DNA from 3 places in the Rhizobium sp. AB2/73 genome. Region 2 is predicted to be linked to each of the others. Evidence: predicted binding sites of a transcription regulator. Region 2 holds the regulator's gene; each other region holds the start of a gene.
What was found. Region 2 encodes LexA, which represses DNA repair genes until DNA is damaged. Its sites were predicted from a motif close to TGTTCNNNNTGTGTTCNG; they were not measured.
Positions count from the first base shown of each region.

Region 1 (3,280 bases), on a different replicon from region 2:
CCGCCACCATCGCTTGCGATATCGGCGTGAAAAGGCGCGCTGGCTGAAGGAGCGGCTCTGGCCTTGATGATTTTCGCTTTGATGGCCGCGGTTGTCCGTTTCCGTTGCTTTCGGTGGAAAGATTAGACCGCCACTGTGACCGCTGAGGATCAGCATCCCTCAGATGCCGAGATCGAGCTGGGGCTGTAAGCTCCCATCGTCGGCCTTTTCGTTCGTCAAAGACGAAAGCGTGATACCGAGCAGCCGGATCGGCCGCGCAAACGGGTAGACGCTTGCCAGAAGCGCCGACGCTGTCTCGAGGACAGCGCCGACGTCTGCGATCGGCGAGGAGCTTGTCCGACTGCGTGTCGCCTGGGTAAAGTCCGAATATTTGATCTTCACGGTCACCGTCTTGGCGTTGAAACCGCCTGCTTCGCAGTAGCGCCAAACCTTCTGCGCAAGCGGCCGCAGTTCCGCCGTTGCCAGCTCTAGATGGTCGATATCCTCAACGAATGTGTCTTCCGCGCCTATGGATTTGCGAACCCGGTCCGGCTTTACCTGGCGCTCGTCGATGCCGCGGGCGATACCGTAGAAATAAGGGCCTGCCTTTCCAAAATGCTCCTGCAGGAAGGCGAGCGATTTCGATTTCAGATCCAGCCCGGTTTCGATGCCATATTTATGCATCCGCTCGGCGGTCGCCGGCCCGACGCCGTGGAATTTCTTGACGGGAAGCGTTTCGACGAAGGCCGGGCCATTCCTTGGTGTAATGACAGCCTGGCCGTTCGGCTTGTTGAGGTCGCTTGCCATTTTGGCGAGGAACTTATTGTAGGAAATGCCGGCCGAAGCATTGAGGCCGGTGACCTGCTTGATCTTGGCCCGGATCTCCAGCGCGATCTCGGTGGCGATTTCCATGCCCTTGTGGTTCTGGGTGACGTCGAGGTAGGCTTCGTCGAGCGACAACGGCTCGATCATCGAAGTATATTCGGCAAAGATCTCGCGGATCTGCTGCGACACCGCCCTGTAGACATCAAAGCGCGGCGGCACGAAAATCAGGTCCGGACATTTGCGTTTTGCGGTAACCGAAGGCATCGCCGAATGAACGCCGAAGGCGCGGGCCTCGTAGCTTGCGGCCGCCACGACGCCGCGTGCAGCCGACCCGCCGACCGCAAGCGGCTTGCCGCGCAGCTCCGGATTGTCCCGCTGCTCGACCGATGCATAGAATGCATCCATATCGACATGGATGATCTTCCGGACAGTGGTCGAGCTGGTGTCGTTCATGGCGGTCTCGGTCATTACACAGTAGCTTCAGAGCGGTCCGTTATTGCGGAAGCTGAAACAAATGCGGAACATATCATCCTCGATGACGATATCAAACCGGCTCGGTTGTCTTGCTAGGAAGAGGTGAGGAAATTGCCGCATGCCAGGCATGCCGCAAACGCTACCTTGAGATGCGCGCAAGGCTTCTTATCTCTTGTCCGTCCCCCAATACGGAGCCTCAAGATGGGCCAAATCGCCACCGATCCGCTTTCCGACCTGCTTATGGAGATCCTCCCGCCCGAGCATGACGAGGAGTCCCGAGCCGATGGCACCGCATGTCTGTGCTGCCGCAGGCTGCGGTCGGCAAGGAAGATGGACGAAGACGGCTGCGGCATATGTGACGAATGCCTGGCACCATGATCGACGGCGCGCCGCAACTGCTGCCCGCTGAATTGTCGGGCTTCGAACATGCGCTCGCGAAGCTGCCTGACGGCTATTCGGAGGGGCATTTTCAAGGTCGCCCCTGGGGTGTGACGGTCAAGCGATCGGCCGACGGGAAACGGATCTGGCTCTATGGCGAAGAGCTTGGCGGGACCGATGTCGTCAGCTTTAATCTGTACATGCTCTCCGGAGCAAACCTCTCCCTCAAGCCCTGCGAAATGTCCTCGTCGAAGGTTGTGAATTTCGTCTTGGGCTTCAGGCCAGCTCAAACGCAGCATCCGGCCTAAGCGCGCGGCAGCCAATAAGCGGCTCTGCTTCAGCGGGTGGAGAGCGGCGGTGGAGGCGGCTGCGTGGTGGAGCCGGGACCGAGCGAGCGCTGGACCATTACGGTATCGGCCCAGCGGCCGTAGCGATAGGCAACAGCCGGCAGCAGACCGACCCGAATAAAGCCGAAGCGTTCGTGCAAGGCGAGCGAAGCGACGTTGTCCGCGTCGATATAGCCGATCATCTGCCGGAAGCCGGCCGCCGCGCAGGCGTCGATCAGTCCGCGCATGAGCAGGCTTCCGACACCCTGGCCGACATGGTCGTGATGCACATAGATCGAATGCTTGACGGTATAACGATAGGCGGGGCGCTTGCGAAAAAGCACCACATAGGCATAGCCGACGACCTTCTCACCCTCGATCGCAACGACATGCGGGAAGCGGCGGTCCTTCAAATTCTTGCGCCGTTCGCGCAGATCATCCGGCTGCGGCGTATCGCCATCATCGACACCGGCTTCGACTCCGCGGTGAATATGGCGGCGATAGATAGCCAGCATGGCATCGACGTCGCTCTCCCGGGATGGGCGAACGATGATTGTTTTATCCTGCTTCATGTCCGAACCTGAATTTCCAAGCCTATTCCGCGACAACGTAGGTATAGAGGCGGATCTTGCCGGATGCATCGACCTCGCGATAGAGGCCTTGGATCTCCACCTCGAAGCCGGGGAAGGTGTTGAAGCAGGTTTCGAACATCTTGAGATAGTCGATCATGGGCTTTGCCTGTTCGGTCAGGCGCTCGCCGGGCACGATGGTCGCAATCCCCGGGGGATAGACGACGAAGGGTGTGGTCGCGATGCGGCCGGCAATGGCGTCGATCGGCAGATAGTCGACATCGTTGCGCACCAGGCAGCGCGCGGCATCGTGCGGCGACATGGCGATCGGCGGCAGGTGTTCGGCGGAAAACTGCTTCGTCTGCAGGGCGCTCACATCGGCCTGGCGGAAGAAATTGTGCATGTCAGCGCAAAGATCCCGCAGGCGCACGCCCGCATAGCGACCGGGGCGGCGGCGGTAGAATTCCGGAATGGCCTCTTCCAGCAGCGCGTTGTCGTCATGAAGCTTTTTAAAGGCGACAAGGCCGCTGATCAGGGTGCCGGCCTTGCTGGCTTCGACACCGGGTGTGAGCAGGAAGAGCAGCGAATTGAGGTCGTTCTTTTCCGCGACGATCCGGTTTTCGCGCAGATATTGCGCAACGATAGGCGCTGGAATGCCGTGTTCCGTATATTTTCCACTTGCTCGATCAAAGCCGGGGGTAAGCAGGGTGAGCTTGTTCGGGTCGGTCA
Region 1 is NZ_CP067073.1:1,013,897-1,017,176, forward strand. It holds gene I8E17_RS30760 (pyridoxal 5'-phosphate synthase) at 1-67, shown strand, start outside; gene dinB (DNA polymerase IV) at 160-1,257, opposite strand; gene I8E17_RS30770 (hypothetical protein) at 1,641-1,964, shown strand; gene I8E17_RS30775 (GNAT family N-acetyltransferase) at 1,994-2,554, opposite strand; gene I8E17_RS30780 (Orn/Lys/Arg decarboxylase N-terminal domain-containing protein) at 2,577-3,280, opposite strand, start outside.
Region 1: a site for LexA is predicted at 1,311-1,328, ahead of dinB (DNA polymerase IV). Genes of this name have one in related genera too.

Region 2 (3,280 bases):
GGCGCGGAAAGCGCCACGCGCGCGATGCCGGTCACCCCGTTTTCATGGCGCTCCAGCACGCTTCTGTCAGCCGGAAGGGGATTGATGCGTTGACAGCAGAAGGCGAGAAAATCCGGCGCACGCAGATCAGCGGCAAAGGCAAGACGAAAGCCGGCTGTGGTTTCGGTGCCGTCCGGCATCTTCATGGGACGGGAGAAATCCAGCATCTGTCCCGCAGAAATCGCCGCCTCTTTGAAGCGCTTGTCATCCGCCACCGCATCATCCGTACCGAATACCACGGTCGAAAAGCCATTTTCGCCGACCCGGAAGCGATAAGCCTGGTCACGAGCAACGAAAACGTTGCCATCCAAGATGCTCTTCTCGCACTGCTCCGTCGATGCCACGCCCAGAGGCTCTAAATAGGTTTTATCGGCAAGAAAGACGCAGGCATTCTGTGTGCCAAAGGGATGGCGCGCATCCGGAGCCACCGTAAAACCGAGCTTGCCGAGGCGCTCGCGCGCCAAAGCGATGTCGACGGTTGGCAGCACGAGGTGATCCAGCGGATGCGGAGACGAAATCATGGCTTCTCCCGTTTGCTTGTGGCAGCAGATTTGCGCCCATCCCCCGCGCAATTCAAGATGGAAGCATGGAACACCCGGAGCACACGACATGGATCGAAGGCAATCTCGCAAACGTGATTGCCGATTCTCTCCCATGGCCGGCTCATGCAGCCGCGCGGCCTGTTCATCCAAATGCTCGGCGCACGGGCTGAACAACAAAGTCCTGGAAGCGAGTAGAACGGCATTTCTCTTATTTTTCTGCAGGTTAACGGAGATATAGCGCGCCGATGTTCCGAGCCGATCCATTCGCAAATGGCAATTATTTAACTGACCTCACAAGGCTTTACCGAAATTTAAGCACTTGCGGAACACATATGGAACATATAGTGTCCGTTCTGGATTTGTTTCGCAGCTTTTCTTGATTCTGGGGTTCCAAGACGATGTTGACGCGCAAGCAGCAGGAACTGCTTCTCTTCATTCATGAACGCATGAAGGAATCCGGTGTTCCGCCATCCTTCGACGAGATGAAGGATGCATTGGATCTGGCATCGAAATCCGGCATCCATCGCCTGATCACGGCGCTGGAGGAGCGGGGCTTCATCCGTCGGCTGCCGAACCGGGCCAGAGCGCTCGAAGTCATCAAGCTTCCCGACGCCTATAATTCGAGCCTGCAGCAGCGCCGCGGCTTTTCACCGAGCGTTATCGAGGGCAGCCTCGGCAAGCCGCAGCCCGTTGCCCCGCCCGCTCCGTCGAAGGTGGCAAATGACGATCACAATAGCTCGGCATCGGTGCCGGTGATGGGCCGCATCGCTGCCGGCGTTCCGATCTCAGCCATCCAGAACAATACGCACGATATTACCGTTCCCGCCGACATGCTCGGATCCGGCGAACATTATGCGCTTGAAGTTCGAGGGGATTCGATGATCGATGCCGGAATTTTCGACGGCGACACGGTCATCATCCGCAATTCGACGACGGCTAATCCCGGCGATATCGTCGTTGCACTCGTCGACGACGAAGAAGCGACGCTGAAGCGCTTCCGCCGCAAGGGTGCCTCCATCGCGCTGGAAGCCGCAAACCCGGCCTATGAAACCCGCATCTTCGGACCGGACCGCGTCAAAGTTCAAGGCAAGCTCGTTGGCCTTATTCGTCGCTATCACTGACCGGTGAATTGTCGACGGCGGGTGACGCTGGCGCAATTGGCGCGTCGAATTTGCCGGTGCGCCAATCATAGGTTCGATGCCTGGTCCACGGACGCTGCGGATCCTCGAATGCGGCTGAGATAATGGGCTTGTCTGCGGTAAGCGCCATTTCGATGGAGCCGGTTTTGCGCAATGTCGCACCGGTTATGAGCATCGCTCCGGAACGGCAATGGTCGAGCCGTAGCCGGATTGGCGTCACGATAATGTTCCCCGTGTCGCAAGCCGCGGGCAGGTAGGCCGCGTTTTCGATAGTGACCAATATCGCGCCGTTTTCAAGCATGGCCGCGCACCATGCTCCTTTCTGGCAGGCGAAACTGCCCTGCATGGTACGGTCCAAGGCCTCCTCCATTGCGACGCGGACCGCCTTCTGTTCTTCACTGTTCAATCGCTTATAACGATCTGCCTTACCGATTTGTGGAAGTCGGCTGTCAGCCGGGAGCATAGTCGGAGGCTGATGGTCCGCCGCGACCAGTGCCTTTTGCCATTGTTCGAAAATGAAGGCCTGCGGTCTCTCGCGATTGGTCGCGAGTATATCGTCCTGGCGCAACGCGACCAGGACGCCATCTTCGGAGATCATCAGGTCGGGTTTCGGTACGCCAGGTCCGAATGCCGCCAAGCCCATGGACAAGAGCGATAATAGCAGGCCCAGATGGCGAAGCCGGGTCCGCAATATGCTCATGATCAGGAAGCCGATAATGAATGTCGGCATCAGCCAGGCCGGCTGGCGACCGAAGGTAATATCGCCTCCCCAACCGGCTACGGTTCTTGCGATCATGATAACGAGTTCCAGTCCCTCTCCGGTGACTTTCCAGAAAGGCCCGTCGAGACCGAGCGGCATGAGCAGCATCGCCGCCATGCCGAATGGCATGACGATGAAGGAGACGATGGGCATAGCGGCGAGATTGGCAGCAAGCCCATATGTCGCCAATCGGTGAAAATGCTCGATCGAGAAGATAGCGGTCGATGCGCCACCGATGAACGAAGTCGACGTCACGCCTGCGAAGAAACGCGTGACGAACAATAGCGGACTTAGTACACGGAGGCGCGGCAGGATGTTTTCACGATGCCGCCGCCGTTTCCAGAGCGAATAGCCCGACACCAGCGCCAGCGTTGCGGCATAAGACATCTGGAAGCTCGGGCCGAGCACTTGCGACGGCGACAGTACAAGAATGACAATGGCAGAAAGTGCGACGTTGCGCAGACTGATCGATGGCCGATCGAAAAGCACGGCCACAAGCATGATCGCCATCATGATGAAGGCACGCTCGGCAGACACGCCGAAGCCGGAGATGAGATAATAGGCCGTAACAGTGAGAAGCGCGCCGAGGGCTGCGAACTTCTTGGTCGGCCAAGCCTGCGCGACACCGGGAAACAGGCTGAACAGATATCGCAGACCGACATAGAAGATGCCGGCCGATAGCGCCATGTTGAGGCCGGAAATTGCAATGATGTGGGTCAGGCCGGCAATTCGCAGGGCTTCGGTCGTATCCTTCGAGATCGCACGTCGCTCATCGGTGACAAGCGCCGCTGCAAAGGCGC
Region 2 is NZ_CP067071.1:1,388,983-1,392,262, reverse strand. It holds gene I8E17_RS07025 (VOC family protein) at 1-560, opposite strand, end outside; gene lexA (transcriptional repressor LexA) at 980-1,702, shown strand; gene I8E17_RS07015 (ComEC/Rec2 family competence protein) at 1,683-3,280, opposite strand, start outside.

Region 3 (3,280 bases), 950 kb from region 2:
CATCGGCCCCCGCAACCGGCCAATGGCCGGCACGGCGCGCGATCAGCTCCAGCTCGAAAGTGGGGACGAGCGGAACATCCTCGAACAGCATTGGAGAATCGGGTGGTGCACGGCGTGACATGCGGCGAAGCTCGCACACCACCCGATCTCCTGCAAGCCCCCGGTGGATCATGGCGGCGAAGCCAGGGGCTTTTCCAGCGGGTACAGGGAAAACCCGCAGGGATCGTCAGAGCAGCGACAGCTGCACGCCGCTGCCATCCGGCGGCACGAACAGGTCGTCGCGTAGCGCAATATTGCGGCGGGTGAGCTCGAGCCGGCGCGTCGCCATTTCGAAGCGGCGGCTGATCTGCCAGGCATAAGGCCCGGCACCTTTCATGCGTTTGCCGAATTCGGCATCGTAATCCTTGCCGCCGCGCATGGAGCGGATCAGCGACATGACATGGCGATAGCGATCCGGATAGTGCTGCAGCAGCCAATCACGAAACAGCGGGCTCACCTCCAGCGGCAGCCGCAGGATGACATAGCTCGCCTCCTGCGCGCCGGCCGCCTTGCCAGCATCGAGGATGCGTTCGATTTCATGATCGTTGAGGGCAGGGATAATCGGCGCCACCATGATCGCGGTGCGGATGCCGGCCTCGTTCAAAGCCTGGATCGCCTCCAGCCGCCGTGGCGGTGTCGCTGCCCGCGGTTCCATGGTGCGTGCGAGCTTCCGGTCGAGCGTCGTCACCGATACTCCCACCCGCACAAGGTTCTTGGCGGCCATCTCCTTCAGAATATCGATATCGCGCATGACCAGCGCCGACTTGGTGACGATGGCAACTGGGTGGTTTGCCCGGTTCAGCACCTCAAGGATCTGGCGCATGATCCGCCATTCCTTCTCGATCGGCTGATAGGGGTCGGTATTGGTGCCGATGGCGATAACGCGCGGCTTGTAGCCGGGTTTTGCCAATTCTCGCTCCAGCAGCTTGGCCGCATCCGGCTTGGCAAATAGCTTCGATTCGAAATCCAGCCCGGCAGATAGCCCCATATAGGCATGCGTCGGCCGCGCGAAGCAATAGATGCAGCCATGCTCGCAACCGCGATAGGGATTGATGGAACGATCGAAAGAAATATCGGGGGATTCGTTACGGGTAATGGCCGTGCGCGGCTTCTCCACCTGCACCTCGGTCTTGAAGGGCGGCAACTCCTCCCAGCTCTGCCAGCCGTCATCGAAGGCTTCGCGCTGCTGCGGCTCGAAGCGGCCGCTGGGGTTCAATCCGGCACCGCGCCCACGCCGGCGTTCGGCGTCGATCCTGAGACCGGAGTCGGCGATCAAAGCGTTGGCAACGTCTGCCGTATTGGCAGGCGCGAAAGCGGCCTGCCCTGCAAGGGACTGCTCGTTCATCGGTAGCTCCAGGGCGGCTCATGCCATCGCATGCCGCGTCTAAGATGATTAAATTCCTATCCGACAAATGAGAACATTGCAAGAACAAAAATCCGCGACCGTCATTTTTCATCTCATTCACAGGAGGCATTCGGCGGTGCCGGCTGTGAGAATTTTCGGCCGTTTATGATGCTTTTCTTAAACGCTTGAGCCTGAGGGTTAGGTGCTGGCAATAAATTATGCGCCGCACTATAAATGGGCAATGTTGACGGTCATCATCGAATGCCAGGATCACGAACCCGAGCTGGCGCAGACATTGGCGGCATTGGTGGCAGGAGCGGTCGAAGGGCTGGTCAGCGACGTGGTCGTGCTTGATCATGGTTCCAGGGACGGCACATCGAAGGTGGCCGATGCTGCCGGCTGCCGTTTTTATTCGCAGTGGGATATCAAGGATATATTGCGGTCTGCGAGGGGCGAATGGTTGCTGCTGGTCGAGCCGGGCGCGCGGCCGCAAGCCGGCTGGATCGATGAGATCGCCGAATATGTCTCGCTGAACAAGGTGCCGGCGCGCTTTACAGCATCACGCGGCTATCGTCGCCCGTTCCTGAAGCGAATCGGCCGCCGTACGGCGCCGCTGGAACTGGGTTTGCTGCTTTCCAAGCACCAGGCGATCGCCGTCGCCAGGTCGGGCATGGGGCTGGCGGAGTTCGCCAAGGGACAGAAGGGCCGACGGCTTTCAAGCGAGCTCATTCCGTCCTGGGTGGCGCGCGCTGCGCGGTAGGGCCTAAAGCGTTTCCGCTTTCTTCGAATCGCGAAATCGCTTCATCTTCTTGTTTTTACGCAGCTCCGGACGCAAAGCCGCTTCGCACTTTTGCTGGAACTGCGCTAGCGCGCAGATTCCATTTGTAAACGCGCGAATAGCTGCGATAATTCGCGTGTGGCGGCACCTTATGCGTGTCGCGTCAGGCGGCCGACCATGAAGATGCCGATATCAGGCGGAACTGGTCAGCGGAACTCTCCTTTTCTGCCGGGATTTCGGCGAAAGGAGGTGCGTTATGAAACGCACGATGCTCTACCGCCTCATGGCAACGATCTTCGTTGCAAGTGCAACTCTTTTCCCCGGTATTGCCGCCGCTCAGGTGACCTTGGCCTGCGCTCAACGCGTCGATATCGTCGCGTTTCTTGGCGACCATCTTTCGGAAAAGCTTTCGGCCGTCGGCAAGCTCGATCAGAGCACGATTGTTGAGATCTACGCCGCCGAAAGCGGCAACTGGACATTGCTGATGAGCGATGTGTCCGGCCGGAGCTGCATCATTCTCACCGGCGATTCTTGGGAATCAATTCCTGTTCTGCCGAAGGCATGATCGACGCGCAATATCGCGTTGAGCAGAAGACCTATCTCGAGCCGGCGCCGCGCTTTAGATGCTCGTCGAGGCGCGGCATGATCTCCACGAAATTGCAAGGCATGTGGCGATAGTCGAGTTGCGCCTTCAAGATGCCGTCCCATGCATCCTTGCAGGCGCCAGGCGAACCCGGCAGTACGAAGATGAAGGTGGCATTGGCCACACCGCCGGTCGCCCGTGACTGGATCGTCGCCGTGCCGATCTTGTCATAGGAAATGCGATGGAAGACCTCGGAAAACCCATCCATCCGCTTCTCGAACAGCGGCTCCAGCGCCTCGGGCGTGACATCGCGGCCGGTAAAGCCCGTGCCGCCGGTGGTAATCACCACATCGACCGCATCGTCCTTCGTCCAGGCTTCCACCTGCGTGCGGATGCGCTCCTTGTCGTCGGGCACGATGGCGCGGGCAGCAAGCCTATGGCCCGCCTCCGCAATGCGGGCAACCAGCGTATCGCCGGATTTATCGTCAGCGAGCGTGCGCGTGTCGGAAACGGTCAACACGGCGATGCCTATGGG
Region 3 is NZ_CP067071.1:434,838-438,117, forward strand. It holds gene I8E17_RS02205 (ribonuclease HII) at 1-121, opposite strand, end outside; gene I8E17_RS02210 (PA0069 family radical SAM protein) at 227-1,384, opposite strand; gene I8E17_RS02215 (glycosyl transferase) at 1,626-2,144, shown strand; gene I8E17_RS02220 (hypothetical protein) at 2,419-2,727, shown strand; gene moaB (molybdenum cofactor biosynthesis protein B) at 2,759-3,280, opposite strand, start outside.
Region 3: a site for LexA is predicted at 1,454-1,471, ahead of I8E17_RS02210 (PA0069 family radical SAM protein). Genes of this name have one in related genera too.